Regions from separate parts of the Streptomyces sp. NPDC058880 genome, predicted to be linked through region 2. Evidence: riboswitches for the same ligand, from Rfam matches in the RefSeq annotation. Region 2 holds a riboswitch; the other holds the start of a gene.
What was found. A riboswitch is a leader RNA that binds a small molecule or an ion and turns the genes downstream of it on or off. The one in region 2 is predicted to bind cyclic di-AMP.
Positions count from the first base shown of each region.

Region 1: it holds a riboswitch for cyclic di-AMP, as region 2 does, so the genes downstream of both, ACFW2G_RS26315 (transglycosylase family protein) here and ACFW2G_RS16035 (M23 family metallopeptidase) in region 2, are expected to answer to the same signal.

Region 1 covers NZ_JBHYMC010000058.1:32,360-39,736, reverse strand. Annotated here, with positions in the region: gene ACFW2G_RS26340 (NAD(P)/FAD-dependent oxidoreductase) at 1-130, opposite strand, end outside; gene ACFW2G_RS26335 (Ppx/GppA phosphatase family protein) at 661-1,632, opposite strand; gene ACFW2G_RS26330 (DUF501 domain-containing protein) at 1,629-2,174, opposite strand; gene ACFW2G_RS26325 (septum formation initiator family protein) at 2,224-2,712, opposite strand; gene eno (phosphopyruvate hydratase) at 2,802-4,088, opposite strand; gene ACFW2G_RS26315 (transglycosylase family protein) at 4,363-5,070, opposite strand; cyclic di-AMP (ydaO/yuaA leader) riboswitch at 5,074-5,244, opposite strand; gene ACFW2G_RS26310 (transglycosylase family protein) at 5,521-6,564, opposite strand; gene ACFW2G_RS26305 (cytochrome P450) at 6,653-7,377, opposite strand, start outside.
Region 2 covers NZ_JBHYMC010000023.1:52,361-59,737, forward strand. Annotated here, with positions in the region: gene ACFW2G_RS16020 (DNA topoisomerase (ATP-hydrolyzing) subunit A) at 33-2,489, opposite strand; gene ACFW2G_RS16025 (M16 family metallopeptidase) at 2,732-4,090, shown strand; gene ACFW2G_RS16030 (M16 family metallopeptidase) at 4,111-5,478, shown strand; cyclic di-AMP (ydaO/yuaA leader) riboswitch at 5,693-5,852, shown strand; gene ACFW2G_RS16035 (M23 family metallopeptidase) at 5,865-6,665, shown strand; gene ACFW2G_RS16040 (GntR family transcriptional regulator) at 6,874-7,377, shown strand, end outside.

The DNA.
Region 1 (7,377 bases), on a different contig from region 2:
ACGAGCGCGGGTCGACGACCGTGACGGTCGCCTCGCCGTAGCGCATCTTCTTCATGATGCGCTTGGCTGCGTACAGGCCTACGTACCCACCTCCTACAACGAGGATCCTGGGACGCTCCGTGGTGCTCATGAGAACGAGTATCCAGCACCCATTGGGGTGTTGCTCGTGAGCCCCTTCACAAGGACCGAGAGGGCCTCTGCTACACTCCGCCGCCCACGTGACGGACGTCATGACGCGCAACGGGAACCAAGAGGTGTCGGGAGTCGTTGTTCACCCGTCCTGAACTGGCCTCCGAGGCTTTGACCGGAGTAGACCACCGGGTTTCGTCCTTATCTCCGACACGGAACCCGCCGCCGCCGCCGATCACACGAACGCGCGACAAAAGGGACCCCGAGGCCTCCGGAAGGCCCCGAAGGGCCCTTCCGGTGACCCAGTCGCACCCTTTTCCTTGTGAAGAACTTCACGAACTTTTTTCCGATCATGGCCCTCGACACCCCTCACACCCTGGTTCGAAGGTCGTTTGGCCGATGGACCAGATGATTCCTCCGGTCATCGCGGGCCAGGCCATGGCTCGTTGCGGTAGCCCGCCCGGACGACCCGGAACGACCGTGACGCCCCGGCCGGTCGACCGGAGCGCCACGATTCAGGGGTTCGGCAGGTCAGGACAGCCGCTCGGCCGCCTCGGCCTCTTCCGCGGTCTTGATCGCGATCCCGTCGAGGATGTCGTGCTCGGAGACCACGACCTCCGAGGCGCCGGTGCGCTCCATGACGGCCAGCAGGACCAGCGCGCCCGCGCCGATCACGTCGACCCGGCCCGGGTGCATCACGGGAATCGCCGCGCGCTCGTCGTGGGTGGCGGTCAGCATCCGCTCGGTGATCTCGCGGACCTGCTCGTAGGAGAGCCGGGCGTGGTGGATCTCCGACGACCGGTACTCGGGCAGCCCGAGCGCGATGCCGGCGATGGTGGTCACCGAGCCCGCCAGGCCCACCAGGGTGCGCGCCTCGGCCAGCGGAACGGTTTCGGCCGCCAGGTCCAGCGCGGCCTCGATGTCGGCACGGACGGCGGCGACCTGCTTCTCGGTCGGCGGGTCGGTGACGACCCCGTCCACCACCAGGTGGCGCTCGGTCATCCGGACACAGCCCACGTCCACGGAGCGGGCGGCCCGGACGTGGTCGTCGCCGACCACGAACTCGGTCGAGCCGCCGCCGATGTCGACCACCAGGAACGGCCGCTCCAGGTGCTCGTGCGCGGTCAGCTCCCGGGTGGCGCCGGTGAAGGAGAACTCCGCCTCCTCGTCGCCGGAGATCACCTCGGGCTCGACGCCCAGGATCTCCACGACACCGCGCACGAACTCGTCCCGGTTCTCCGCGTCACGGGAGGCGGAGGTCGCCACGAAGCGCACCCGCTCCGCGCCGAACTCCTTGATGACCGCCGCGTACTCGCGGCACGCGGCGAAGGTGCGCTCCAGCGCCTCCGGGGCCAGCCGCCCGGTCTTGTCGACGCCCTGGCCGAGCCGGACGATGATCATCCGTCGGTCGAGCTCGACCAGCTCACCCGTGGCGGGGTCGCAGTCCGCGACGAGCAGCCTGATGGAGTTCGTACCGCAGTCGATGCCCGCGACACGGGTCACTGGGACTCCTCCTCCTTCTTCTTCTCCCCGCACGGGGTGACGCAGGCGCCCTTGGCCCACCACTCGGGCAGCATCGCGAGGGCCTCGTCGCCGAAGGGGTTCACACCGGGGCCGGCGGCCAGCGAGTGCCCGACGAGCACGTGCAGGCACTTGACCCGGTCCGGCATGCCGCCGGCGCTCGGGAAGCCCTGGAGCACCTCGATGGCGTCGCGGCGCCGGATGTAGTCCTCATGCGCGGCCCGGTAGGCGGCGGCGAGCTCCGGGTCCTCGGCGAGGCGCGCCTGCATCTCCTTCATCACGCCGTTGGCCTCCAGCGTGCCGATGGCGGAGGCCGCGCGCGGGCACGTCAGGTAGTACAGCGTCGGGAAGGGGGTGCCGTCGGGCAGCCGCGGGGCGGTCTCCACCACGTCGGGCTGCCCGCAGGGGCAGCGGTGCGCGATGGCGCGCAACCCGCGCGGCGGGCGGCCGAGCTGCTGCTCGAACGCCTCGATGTCCGCGTCGGTCGGCTCGGTCCGGTCGGTCTGGGGCGGGGGCGTCTGCATGCCTGGAGGGAGTCTCTTCGTTCTCGTCGGATGGGTGCTGCGGTACTCACTAGTCGCCCGGGCGGTCGGCCTTGTCGACGCCGTCCCAGACGTTCGAGTACCAGGGGCGGTCGGAGCCGGCCTGGCCGGTCCGGTGCTGCTCTGGGGGCCGGGCCCCGGGGTCGGCCATGATGTAGCCGACCTCCCCCGGACGCAGGAAGTGCAGGTGCCTGCGCGCCTGCTGCTCCGCGTAGGCGTCGTCCTGCCAGCGGGCCTTCTCATCGCGGAGCCGCTCCAGGCGGTCCCGCGCGGCCGCGGCGGCCCGCTGCTGCTCCGCGATCTCCGAACGCTGGGAGACGTACTGGCGCATCGGATACGCGAGGGCGACGACCAGGGTACAGAGCACGAGCACCAGGAGGGCGGCCCTGCCCGTGAGACGGCTGCGGCGCACCTGCCGGCGCGACTGCGAGCGGTAGACGTGGGCCGCGGTCCGCTCGCCGAGCTGCCTCAGCCGCGTCGCCGTGGAGAAGGTGGAGAACCGATCCCGGTTCCCGGCCATGGGTCCGCCTCCCCTTTGTACGCACTACGCAATACGTCCCCGCACACGGTACGGGACCGAGTGCGGGGACGTACGGAGGCAGAGCGTGATTAGCCCTTGAAGCGCGGGAAGGCGCTGCGGCCCGCGTACACCGCGGCGTCGTCGAGGATCTCCTCGATGCGCAGCAGCTGGTTGTACTTGGCGACGCGGTCCGAGCGGGCCGGGGCGCCGGTCTTGATCTGACCGCAGTTCACGGCGACGGCGAGGTCGGCGATGGTGACGTCCTCGGTCTCGCCGGAACGGTGCGACATCATGCACTTGAAGCCGTTGCGCTGGGCCATCTCGACGGCGTCGAGGGTCTCGGTCAGCGAACCGATCTGGTTCACCTTCACGAGCAGGGCGTTCGCGGAGCCCTCCTCGATGCCGCGGGCCAGGCGCTCCGGGTTGGTGACGAAGAGGTCGTCGCCGACGATCTGGACCTTGGCGCCCAGGCGGTCGGTGATGGTCTTCCATCCGGCCCAGTCGTCCTCGAACAGCGGGTCCTCGATGGAGACCAGCGGGTACGCCTCGACGAGCTCGGCGTAGTAGTCGGTCATCTCGGCAGCCGAGCGGGACTGGCCCTCGAACTCGTACTTGCCGTCCTTGTAGAACTCGGACGCGGCGACGTCGAGGGCGAGCGCGATGTCCTTGCCCGGGGTGTAGCCGGCCTGCTTGATGGCCTCGATGATGAGGTCGAGCGCGGCGCGGTTGGACTCCAGGTTCGGGGCGAAGCCGCCCTCGTCGCCCAGACCGGTGGAGAGGCCCTTGGTGTGCAGGACCTTCTTGAGGGTGTGATAGACCTCGGCACCCCAGCGCAGCGCCTCGGAGAAGGACTCCGCACCGATCGGCGCGATCATGAACTCCTGGATGTCGACGTTGGAGTCGGCGTGCGACCCACCGTTGAGGATGTTCATCATCGGAACGGGCAGCAGGTGCGCGTTCGGACCGCCGAGGTAGCGGAACAGCGGGAGGTCCGAGGCCTCGGACGCGGCGTGCGCGACGGCGAGCGAGACGCCGAGGATGGCGTTGGCGCCGAGCGAGCCCTTGTTGTCGGTGGCGTCCAGGTCGAACATCGCCTGGTCGATCAGGCGCTGCTCGGTGGCGTCGTAGCCGACGAGCTCCGGGCCGATCTGCTCGATGACGGCGAGGACGGCCTTCTCGACACCCTTGCCCATGTAACGGTTGGGGTCACCGTCACGGAGCTCGATGGCCTCGAATGCACCGGTGGAGGCGCCGGACGGAACGGCAGCACGGCCGGTGCTGCCGTCGTCGAGGCCCACCTCGACCTCGACCGTGGGGTTGCCTCGGGAGTCCAGGATTTCCCGGGCTACGACGACGTCGATGGACGGCACGAGCATCTCCTTCTGGGATGTGACGCTGGGTGTGCGGTGGCGTGTCAGGCCGTGGGATGGCCTTGCCGCCTAGAGCCTAACCGGCTTCCGGGGTTCGACCGGCCGACCGCCCGACCCCTGGGACGAAAAAGGGACCGAATACCCGCCTTCCGGGACATACAACCCTTGATCATCAGCCGACGGGACCGCACACACCGCCGCCCGGCGCGTGGGGGGAAGGGGCGCCGGGCGGTGGGAATTCTGTGCGTTGCGTACGCGTGTGCGGCTCTTGCCGCGACGTTCAGCTGAGCTTCAGCTTCTGGCCCGGGAAGATCAGGTCGGCGTCCGAGACGATGTCCTTGTTCAGCTCGAAGAGCTGCTGCCAGCCGCCCTTGACGCCGTTGGCCTCGGCGATGGTGCCCAGCGTGTCGCCCGGCTTGACCTCGTAGGAGCCGTTGCCGGTCTTCGGCGCGACCGGAGCCGCGGCGCGCTCGGAGCGGGTGGTCGGGACCTCGGCGCGCTTGGTGTCCTTCTTCGGCGCGGCCTTGGTCTCGGTCTTCTTCGTCTCGGTCTTCTTCGGCTGGGCCTTCGGCTTGGTGGAGGCCGGGGCCTCGGTGGAGCCGCCACCGGTGTAGGAGGAGTTCGACAGGCCCTTGCCACAGTGCGGCCAGGCGCCCTTGCCCTGCTTCTTGAGGACCTTCTCCGCGACGGCTATCTGCTGCGCCTTGGAGGCCTTGTTGGCCTGCGGGGCGTACGACTTGCCCCCGAAAGCGGCCCAGGTGGAGGACGAGAACTGCAGCCCGCCGTAGTAGCCGTTGCCGGTGTTGATGGACCAGTTGCCACCGGACTCGCACTGCGCGACCTTGTCCCACTCGGACGCGGTAGCGGCGCTGGCGGCCCCCGCGGTCATCAGCGGGGCGGCGACGGCCACACCGGCGACACCGGCGAGCGTGACGATGCGAGCGGCCTTGGAGCCGCGACGGTGCTTGCCCTTGCCGGAAAGCAGCATGAGGTTTCTCCTCACCGACGCCTGCGAGGTGAGCTGTCGGGTTCGAGCCTGTGAGTGCCCGGCGGTGCGACCTTGCGCCCCGCTTAACCCCAAGCCGCTCGCCGGCCGTCTCTCAACGGCCGCTCGCGGCACCTACCTTGGTTCCCCCGCTCCTGCCTTCGGCGCTTGACGCGACGACTGTTCCCCCCGTCCGCCGGCAGGATTCGGCGATGCGGTCGAAGGAGCCCGCGGTGGCGGGCGAATCAGAAGGTAGACATGTCCCTCCCCGATGCTCAACCAGGAGCATCGGGGAGAAACGGCCCCTACTTGCGCTCCCCGCAGGGGCGTTTGCGCAGGTGAGGACGGGGTTTGCGGAACCCCCGGGGCGGGACACGCCAGTTGACCGGAAGAGACACATGTCTCACTTGCAGAAAACAGACAATCAGGCCTTACCGGGCGAACCAACTGTCCTTATTGGGCGGTTAGATCCAGGTTCTGCCCAGGCTTGATCAGGTTGGCATCATTGCCGATGACCTGCTCGTTGGCCGCATAAAGACCGCTCCAGCCGCCCTTCACTCCCTTGGCATCCGCGATGGCCGCCAGGCTGTCGCCCTCCTGCACCGTATAGACGGGGGCCGACGCGGCATCAGACGGCACACCCTCCTCGGGAGACGGCGCACCGCGGTGCTTGCCGTTGCCCTCGGCGGGAGTGGCACCCGGGGCGGCCGGGGTCGCCGGGGTCGCGGGGTTCGCCGGGTCGGCCGGGGACGGCCCCGGGGAGACCGGCGGGGTCGTGGGTGCCGTCGGGTCCGCGGGAAGGGTCGGGGCCGTCGGGTCGCCGGGAGTCGCCGGCGGGGCCGTCGGGTCGGCCGGGACGTCCGGGGTGCCCGGGGTGCCCGGGTCGGCCGGAGGCGTCGTCGGGACGTCGGGCGCGGGCATGACGGGCAGTCCGACGGACGGCGCGTCGGGTATCAGGAAGGGGGAACCCGAGGGGCTGGGGGTCTCCGCGGTCGAGAGCCCGAAGTCCGTGGCGGGCTTGCCGCCCGTGGTGGAGGGAACGGTGTCGTCGGGGCGCGACGGCGCGGGACCCACCGCGCCGGTGCTACCGGGCAGACCGGGATCGACGACGGCCGCCGGACCCTGCTGGTCCAGTCCGGCCGAGGCGGCGCACAGCGGCCAGGCCTGCGGACCCTGGGCGGCCAGTACGCGCTCGGCCACGGCTATCTGCTGGGAGCGGCTCGCGAGGTCGGCCCGCTCGGCGAAGTCCAGGCCGCCGGCATCCTGCCACTGCTGCTGGGTGAACTGGAGCCCGCCGTACGCGCCACTGCCGAAGTTGGCGCTCCACGTGCCGCCGCTCTCGCACTCGGCCACCTTGTCCCATGTGGCGGTGTCTGCGGCGGTCGCGCTCGTGGCGGCCAGCAGCGGCATGGCGAGCGCGGAGCCGGTGACACCGGCCGTGACGACCAGCGCGGGGACCTGGCGGGGGCGTCTGTGACGGCCGTTCCCGGAGAGCATGAGGGATCACCTTTCGCATAACAGCGGGGTAACGGCAGAACCTAGCGGCCTCCGAACGATTGTCACAAGTTCAAGCCGAATCTGACTTTTAATCAGATGTCGCGCAAGTGTTTTGAGTCGTGAAGCGAACGGGAAGGGTACGCAGCCCTCGCATGATCAACCCCCCGCGCCAGCGCAGGTCTTGGGGTGGAACTGCAAGTTCCAGATCGGGCAGGCGCGTCAGCAGGGTGGCGAGGGCGGTCTGCCCCTCCAGGCGGGCAAGTGGCGCACCCAGGCAGTAGTGGATGCCGTGGCCGTAGCCGAGGTGCTGGTTGTCGGTCCGGGAGAGGTCGAGGGTGTCCGGATCGACGAATCGCCCGGGGTCCCGGTCAGCCGCCGCCAGGACGACCAGGACCGGATCGCCGGTCTCGATCCGCTCGCCGCCCAGGGTGAGCGGCTGCGTGGCGAACCGCCACGTCGCCAGCTCCACGGGGCCGTCATAGCGCAGGAGTTCCTCGACGCCCGTGGCCAGCAGCCCGCGCTCGCCGGCGGCCAGGGAGGCCTGCAGGCGCTCGCGCTGGACGGGGTTCATGAAGAGGGAGTGGATGCCGTTGCCGATGAGGTTCACGGTCGTCTCGAAGCCGGCGAAGAGCAGGATGAAGGCCATCGCCGTGGCCTCGCCCTCCGTGAGGTGGTCGCCGTGATCGCTCGCCCGGATCAGGTCGGAGATCAGGTCATCGCCCAGATCGTCCCTTTTGCGATGGATGAGCTCGCCGAGATAGGTCCGCATCTGCTTCACCGACCGGGCCACACCGCCGCGCGGCCCGCCCCCGT
Region 2 (7,377 bases):
CCCCGACGTACCACCCGAACGGCCCGCAATCCCTACAACGCGGGTCCCGCCAGCGTCGCCACGGCGGCCGGCAGGGCCGCCCCCGAACCGTCCCGGCGCGGGTCCGGGGTCGGCAGCTCGGCCGGAGCGCCGTTCGCCGCGGCCGCGCGGGCGGGTGCGCCGCCCGCCCAGGCGAGGACCAGCAGGTCCTCGCCCTTCAGGAACCGCTGGCAGCGCACGCCGCCGGTGGCCCGACCCTTGCGCGGGTACTGGTCGAACGGGGTGAGCTTCCCGGACAGCACCGAGTCGTCCAGGGTCCCGTGCGAGCCGGCCACCGTGAACACCACGGCGTCCCGGCCCGGGTCGACGGCCGAGAAGTGGATCACCTTGGCGTTCTGGGAGAGCTTGATGCCCGCCATACCGCCCGCCGGGCGGCCCTGCGGGCGCACCTGGCCGGCGGGGTAGCGCAGCAGCTGGGCGTCGTCGGTGATGAAGACCAGGTCCTCCTCACCCGTGCGCAGCTCGACCCCGCCCACGATCCGGTCGCCCTCCTTGAGGGTGATGACCTCCAGCTCGTCCTTGTTGGCCGGGTAGTCCGGCACGACCCGCTTGACCACGCCCTGCTCCGTGCCCAGCGCCAGGCCCTGCGAGGACTCGTCCAGTGAGGTCAGGCAGACCACCTTCTCGTCCGCCTCCAGTCCGGAGAGGAACTCCGAGACCGGCGCGCCCCCCGCCAGGTTGGGTGCGGCGTGCGTGTCCGGCAGCTGCGGCAGGTCGATCACCGAGAGCCGCAGCAGTCGGCCGGCGGAGGTGACCACGCCGACGTCCGCCCGCGCGGTCGCCGCCACCTGCGAGACGATCAGGTCGTGCTTGGCCCGGGCGCCGCCCTCGTCCTGGGGTAGCGGGTCGCCGTTCGCCGTACGGGCCAGCAGGCCCGTCGAGGACAGCAGCACCCGGCACGGGTCGTCCGCGACCTCCAGCGGTACGGCGGCCACCGCGGTGCCCGCCGACTCCAGCAGGACGGTGCGCCGCTCGGTGCCGAACTTCTTCGCGACGGCGGCCAGTTCCGCGGAGACCAGCTTGCGCAGCTCGTTGTCGGACTCCAGGATGCCGGTCAGCTCGTCGATCTCGCCCGTCAGGCGGTCGCGCTCGGACTCCAGCTCCAGGCGGTCGAACTTGGTGAGCCGGCGCAGCGGGGTGTCGAGGATGTACTGGGTCTGCGTCTCGCTGAGCGAGAACCGCTCCATGAGCCGCGCCTTGGCCTGGGCGGAGTTCTCGCTGTCGCGGATGAGCCGGATGACCTCGTCGATGTCGATGAGGGCCACCAGCAGGCCCTCGACGAGGTGCAGCCGGTCCCGGCGCTTGGTGCGGCGGAACTCGCTGCGCCGCCGGACGACCTCGAAGCGATGGTCGAGGTAGACCTCCAGCAGCTCCTTGAGGCCGAGGGTGAGCGGCTGCCCGTCCACCAGCGCGACGTTGTTGATGCCGAAGGACTCCTCCATCGGCGTCAGCTTGTAGAGCTGTTCCAGCACGGCCTCCGGGTGGAAACCGTTCTTGATCTCGATGACCAGGCGCAGGCCGTGGGCGCGGTCGGTGAGGTCCTTGACGTCGGCGATGCCCTGGAGCTTCTTGGAGCCGACCAGGTCCTTGATCTTCGCGATGACCTTCTCGGGACCCACCGTGAAGGGCAGTTCGGTGACGACCAGGCCCTTGCGGCGCGCCGTGACGTTCTCCACGGCCACCGTCGCGCGGATCTTGAAGGAGCCGCGGCCGTTCTCGTAGGCGTCCTTGATGCCCGAGAGGCCGACGATCCGGCCGCCGGTGGGCAGGTCGGGACCCGGTACGAAGCGCATCAGCGCGTCCAGGTCCGCGTGCGGGTACCGGATCAGGTGGCGGGCCGCCGCGACGACCTCGCCGAGGTTGTGCGGGGGCATGTTGGTCGCCATGCCGACTGCGATCCCGGACGCGCCGTTGACCAGCAGGTTCGGGTAGGCGGCGGGGAGCGCGACCGGCTCCTGTTCCTGGCCGTCGTAGTTGGCGGTGAAGTCGACGGTGTCCTCGTCGATCGACTCCGTCATCAGCGACGTGGCATCGGCCATGCGGCACTCGGTGTAGCGCATCGCGGCCGGCGGGTCGTCGTTGCCGAGCGAGCCGAAGTTGCCGTGGCCGTCGACCAGCGGCAGCCGCATCGAGAACGGCTGGGCCATGCGTACGAGGGCGTCGTAGATCGAGGCGTCGCCGTGGGGGTGGAGCTTGCCCATCACCTCGCCGACGACACGGGCGCACTTGACGTACCCGCGGTCGGGGCGCAGGCCCATCTCGTTCATCTGGTACACGATGCGCCGGTGCACCGGCTTCATGCCGTCCCGTGCGTCGGGCAGGGCACGGGAGTAGATCACCGAGTACGCGTACTCGAGGAAGGAGCCCTGCATTTCGTCGACGACGTCGATGTCGAGGATCTTCTCCTCGAAATCCTCCGGCGGCGGGGTCTTCGTGCTGCGGCGGGCCATCGCTGCGCGGCTCCTTAACCAAGAATGGGATGTGCTGGGTGTCTGGCTGGTCTGGCGGGGTCTGGCTGGGTCCTGCCGAGGTCCGGCGGGACGTACGACGCGGACCATTGTGTCCCGAGCGACCGACAACGCCGACTCCGACCCAGGTCTGGCCCGGGAACTTATCCGGTGGCCGACGCGCTTGCATACAGTGGCAGGTCTGACGGAAATCTCTGCATCGCGATCGAAGGGACCACATGCCCATGGGTCACACGGCCACAGCCCAGGCCGGCTCCGGCGGCCTGACAGCGACCGAGCACCGGCTGGCCAACGGCCTGCGCGTGGTGCTGTCCGAGGACCACCTGACCCCGGTCGCCGCGGTCTGCCTCTGGTACGACGTCGGCTCGCGCCACGAAGTCAAGGGGCGTACCGGTCTGGCTCACCTCTTCGAGCACCTGATGTTCCAGGGCTCGGCGAGCGTACCGGGCAACGGCCACTTCGAGCTGGTCCAGGGCGCCGGCGGCTCCCTCAACGGCACCACCAGCTTCGAGCGCACCAACTACTTCGAGACGATGCCGACCCACCAGCTGGAGCTCGCGCTCTGGCTGGAGGCGGACCGGATGGGCTCGCTGCTGGCCGCCCTGGACGACGAGTCCATGGAGAACCAGCGCGACGTCGTCAAGAACGAGCGCCGCCAGCGCTACGACAACGTCCCCTACGGCACCGCCTTCGAGCGGCTGACCGCCCTCGCCTACCCCGAGGGCCACCCGTACCACCACACCCCGATCGGCTCCATGGCCGACCTGGACGCCGCGTCCCTGGAGGACGCGCGCGCCTTCTTCCGCACCTACTACGCGCCCAACAACGCCGTGCTGTCGGTCGTCGGGGACATCGACCCGGAAAAGACGCTCGCCTGGATCGAGAAGTACTTCGGCACCATCCCCGCCCACGACGGCAAGCAGCCGCCCCGCGACGGCTCGCTGCCCGACGTCATCGGGAAGCAGCTGCGCGAGGAGATCGTCGAGGAGGTCCCGGCACGCGCGCTGATGGCCGCCTACCGGCTGCCGCACGACGGTACCCGCGAGTGCGACGCGGCCGACGTGGCACTGACCATCCTGGGCGGCGGCGAGTCCTCGCTGCTGCACAACCGGCTGGTGCGCCGCGACCAGACGGCCGTCGCCGCCGGCTTCGGCATGCTCCGCCTGGCCGGGGCGCCGTCGCTGGGCTGGCTGGACGTGAAGACCTCCAGCGGGGTCGAGATCCCCGCCATCGAGGCGGCCGTCGACGAGGAGCTCGCGCGGTTCGCCGCGGAGGGCCCGACCGCCGAGGAGATGGAGCGCGCCCAGGCGCAGCTGGAGCGCGAGTGGCTGGACCGGCTGAGCACGGTGGCCGGCCGCGCCGACGAACTGTGCCGGTACGCGGTGCTGTTCGGAGACCCGCAGCTGGCCCTCACCGCCGTCCAGCGGGTCCTCGACATCACCGCCGAGGAGGTGCAGGCCGTGGCCGCGGCCCGGCTGCGCCCGGACAACCGCGCGGTCCTCGTCTACGAGCCGCTCGCGGCGGACGGGGCCGAGGGCGAAGAGAACGCCGACAGCGACGAGAACGAGGGGGCGGAGCAGTGAGCGACACCGCAGCCGTCACGATGACCTTCCACCCGCGCCCGCAGGCCGGCGAGCCGCAGCCGTGGGCCTTCCCGGCCCCTGAGCGCGGGACGCTGCCCAACGGGCTGACCCTGCTGCGCTGCCACCGCCCGGGCCAGCAGGTCGTCGCGGTCGAGATTAACCTCGCCGCGCCCCTCGACGCGGAGCCCGAGGGCCTGGACGGCGTGGCGACGATCATGGCGCGGGCCCTGTCGGAGGGCACCGACAAGCACACCGCCGAGGAGTTCGCAGCCGAGCTGGAGCGCTGCGGGGCCACGCTCGACGCGCATGCCGACCACCCCGGCCTGCGGGTCTCCCTGGAGGTTCCGGCCTCCCGGCTGGCCAAGGCGCTGGGTCTGCTCGCCGAGGCGCTGCGCGCCCCCGCGTTCGCCGACGCCGAGGTCGACCGGCTCGTGCGCAACAGGCTCGACGAGATCCCGCACGAGCTGGCCAACCCGCAGCGCCGCGCCGCCAAGCAGCTCTCCAAGGAGCTCTTCCCCGCGTCCCTGCGGATGTCCCGGCCGCGCCAGGGCACCGAGGAGACGGTCGCCCGGATCGACGCCGCCGCCGTGCGCGCCTTCTACGAGGCCCATGTACGCCCCGCCACCGCCACCGCGGTGGTCGTCGGCGACCTGACCGGCATCGACCTCGACGCCGTGCTGGCCGACACCTTGGGCGCCTGGACCGGGGACACCGCCGAGGCGCGCCCCGTCCCGCCGGTGACCGCCGACGACACCGGCCGCGTGGTCATCGTCGACCGGCCCGGCGCGGTACAGACGCAGCTGCTGATCGGCCGCATCGGGCCGGACCGCCACGACCGGGTCTGGGCGGCCCAGGTGCTGGGCACGTACTGCCTCGGCGGCACCCTCACCTCCCGTCTGGACAAGGTGCTGCGCGAGGAGAAGGGGTACACCTACGGCGTGCGGGCCTTCGGCCAGGTGCTGCGCTCCACCGCCGACGGCAAGGGGGCCTCCATGCTCGCCATCAGCGGCTCGGTCGACACCCCCAACACCGGACCGGCGCTGGAGGACCTCTGGAAGGTGCTGCGCACCCTCGCGGAGGGCGGCTTGACCGACGCCGAACGCGATGTGGCCGTGCAGAACCTGGTGGGCGTGGCCCCGCTGAAGTTCGAGACGGCCGCCTCGGTCGCCGGCACCCTGGCCGACCAGGTCGAGCAGGAGCTCCCGGACGACTACCAGGGGCAGCTGTACGCGCAGTTGGCCGCAACCGGCACGGTGGAGGCCACCACGGCCGTCGTGCAGGCCTTCCCGGCGGACCGGCTGGTCACGATCCTGGTGGGTGACGCCGCGCTGATCGAGGAGCCCGTGAGGGCCCTCGGGATCGGTGAGGTCTCGGTCGTCACCAACTGAGGCCGCGGGCGCCCGGAATGACGGGCAACTGACGCATCGGGCAAGGGGTTCCGGCGGAAACCGCCGGAACCCCTTTTGTCCGTTTAGTGGCGAGGTTGCTTGTATGCGGTGTGGCGTACGCAACAAAAAGGCGCGTCTGTTTGGCGATTGACTGATGATCCGCCTAGCGTCAGGCGTGCTGTCCGTCAGTTGTGCCCGCCGCACCCGCGGCACCGGACAGCGATCGCCGAGTCCCCGTCAGGCGCGAGCCTGGGGAGCCGGGGACCCACATCAGTCCCTGGGGTGAATCGGACCCCCTCGCAAGAGGAAGTCCGTAGGAGACCTTCCTGCTCCGAACCCGTCAGCTAACCCGGTAGGCGAGAAGGAAGGAAAGGATCAAACCCTTCATGGCGTTTGGCAGTCGTCCCGCTGGTACCGGCAAGCACCGTGGTTCCAGCCGCCTGAGCAAGAAGACCGCCGGCTACGCCGGTATCGCCGCGATCGCCACCACGGGTGTGGTCGGCTCCCTCGCCGCCCCGGCCTTCGCCGCGGACAACCACAGCAGCTCCGCACCGGAGAACGGGCTCGGTGCCGTCCTCGTCGCCGAGGACCTTGCGGGCGACATCACCGACCAGGCCGTCTCCCAGCAGCGCGCCGCCGAGCACGCCGCCGCCCAGGAGCAGGCCGAGGCCGCCGCCAAGCAGCAGGCCGCCGAGGCCAAGCGCCTCGCCGAGGCCAAGGCGAAGGCCGAGCGCGAGGCCGCCGAGCGCGCCGCGCGCGAGGAGGAGCGCAAGCGCCTCAACACCTTCGTCTCGCCGCTGGACGACTCCTACGTCAGCACCCAGTACCGGGCGGGCGGCGGCATGTGGTCCTCCGGCAGCCACACCGGCATCGACTTCCACGCCGCGTCCGGCACCTCGGTCCACGCGGTGGGCTTCGGTACGGTCGTCGAGGCAGGCTGGGGCGGCGCGTACGGCAACAACGTCGTGATCAAGCACAACGACGGCACCTACACGCAGTACGGCCACATGTCCTCGCTGAACGTCACCGTCGGCCAGCAGGTCACCCCGGGCCAGCAGATCGGCCTGTCGGGCTCCACCGGCAACTCCAGCGGCCCGCACCTGCACTTCGAGGCCCGCACCGGCTCGCAGTACGGCTCGGACATCGACCCGATCGCGTACCTGCGCTCGCACGGCGTCAGCCTCTGACCCTCCGCGCCGCCCGTCGGGCCCGGCGCACGAAGCACAGCTCCACGAAGACCCCGCCTCCCGAGCCGGGGTCTTCGTGTTTTTGTGCTTCGGCGCAATGTTTCGGATTCCTGCCCGCTCTCGAAATTTTGCTGTGCTGCAATAGAGTCGTTGTGTGCGCGGCTGCGCGCACGGGGGTTGGCGGTCGGAATTAGACGGAGGTTCGGTCTTGCGTATTCCTGCGCACGCGGTATGCACGGCAATTCGCGACGACATCGTCTCCGGGGTGTTCGAACCGGGCGGTCGGCTGACCGAGGAGGTGCTGGCCCGCCGGTACGGGGTCTCGCGCGTCCCGGTCCGCGAAGCCCTCCGGACGTTGGAGTCCGAGGGCTTCGTGACCACGCGGCGGCACGCGGGGGCCTGCGTGGCCGAACCGACCGCCCAGGAGGCGGCGGATCTGCTGGAGCTGCGGATGCTGCTGGAGCCGCTGGCCGCGGCCAGGGCCGCCCGGCGCCGCACGGACGCGCACCTCAAGGTGCTGCGGGGGCTGGTCAGGCTCGGCCAGGAGCGAACCAGGCGGGGCCAGGGCGAGGACCTGCGGGCGCTGGGTGGCTGGTTCCACGAGACGCTGGCGCAGGCCTCCGGAAGCCCCGGATTGATCGCGCTTCTCACGCAGATGCGGCACAAGGTGGCGTGGATGTTCGTGGTGGAGGCGCCCGCCCGGCCTGCGGAG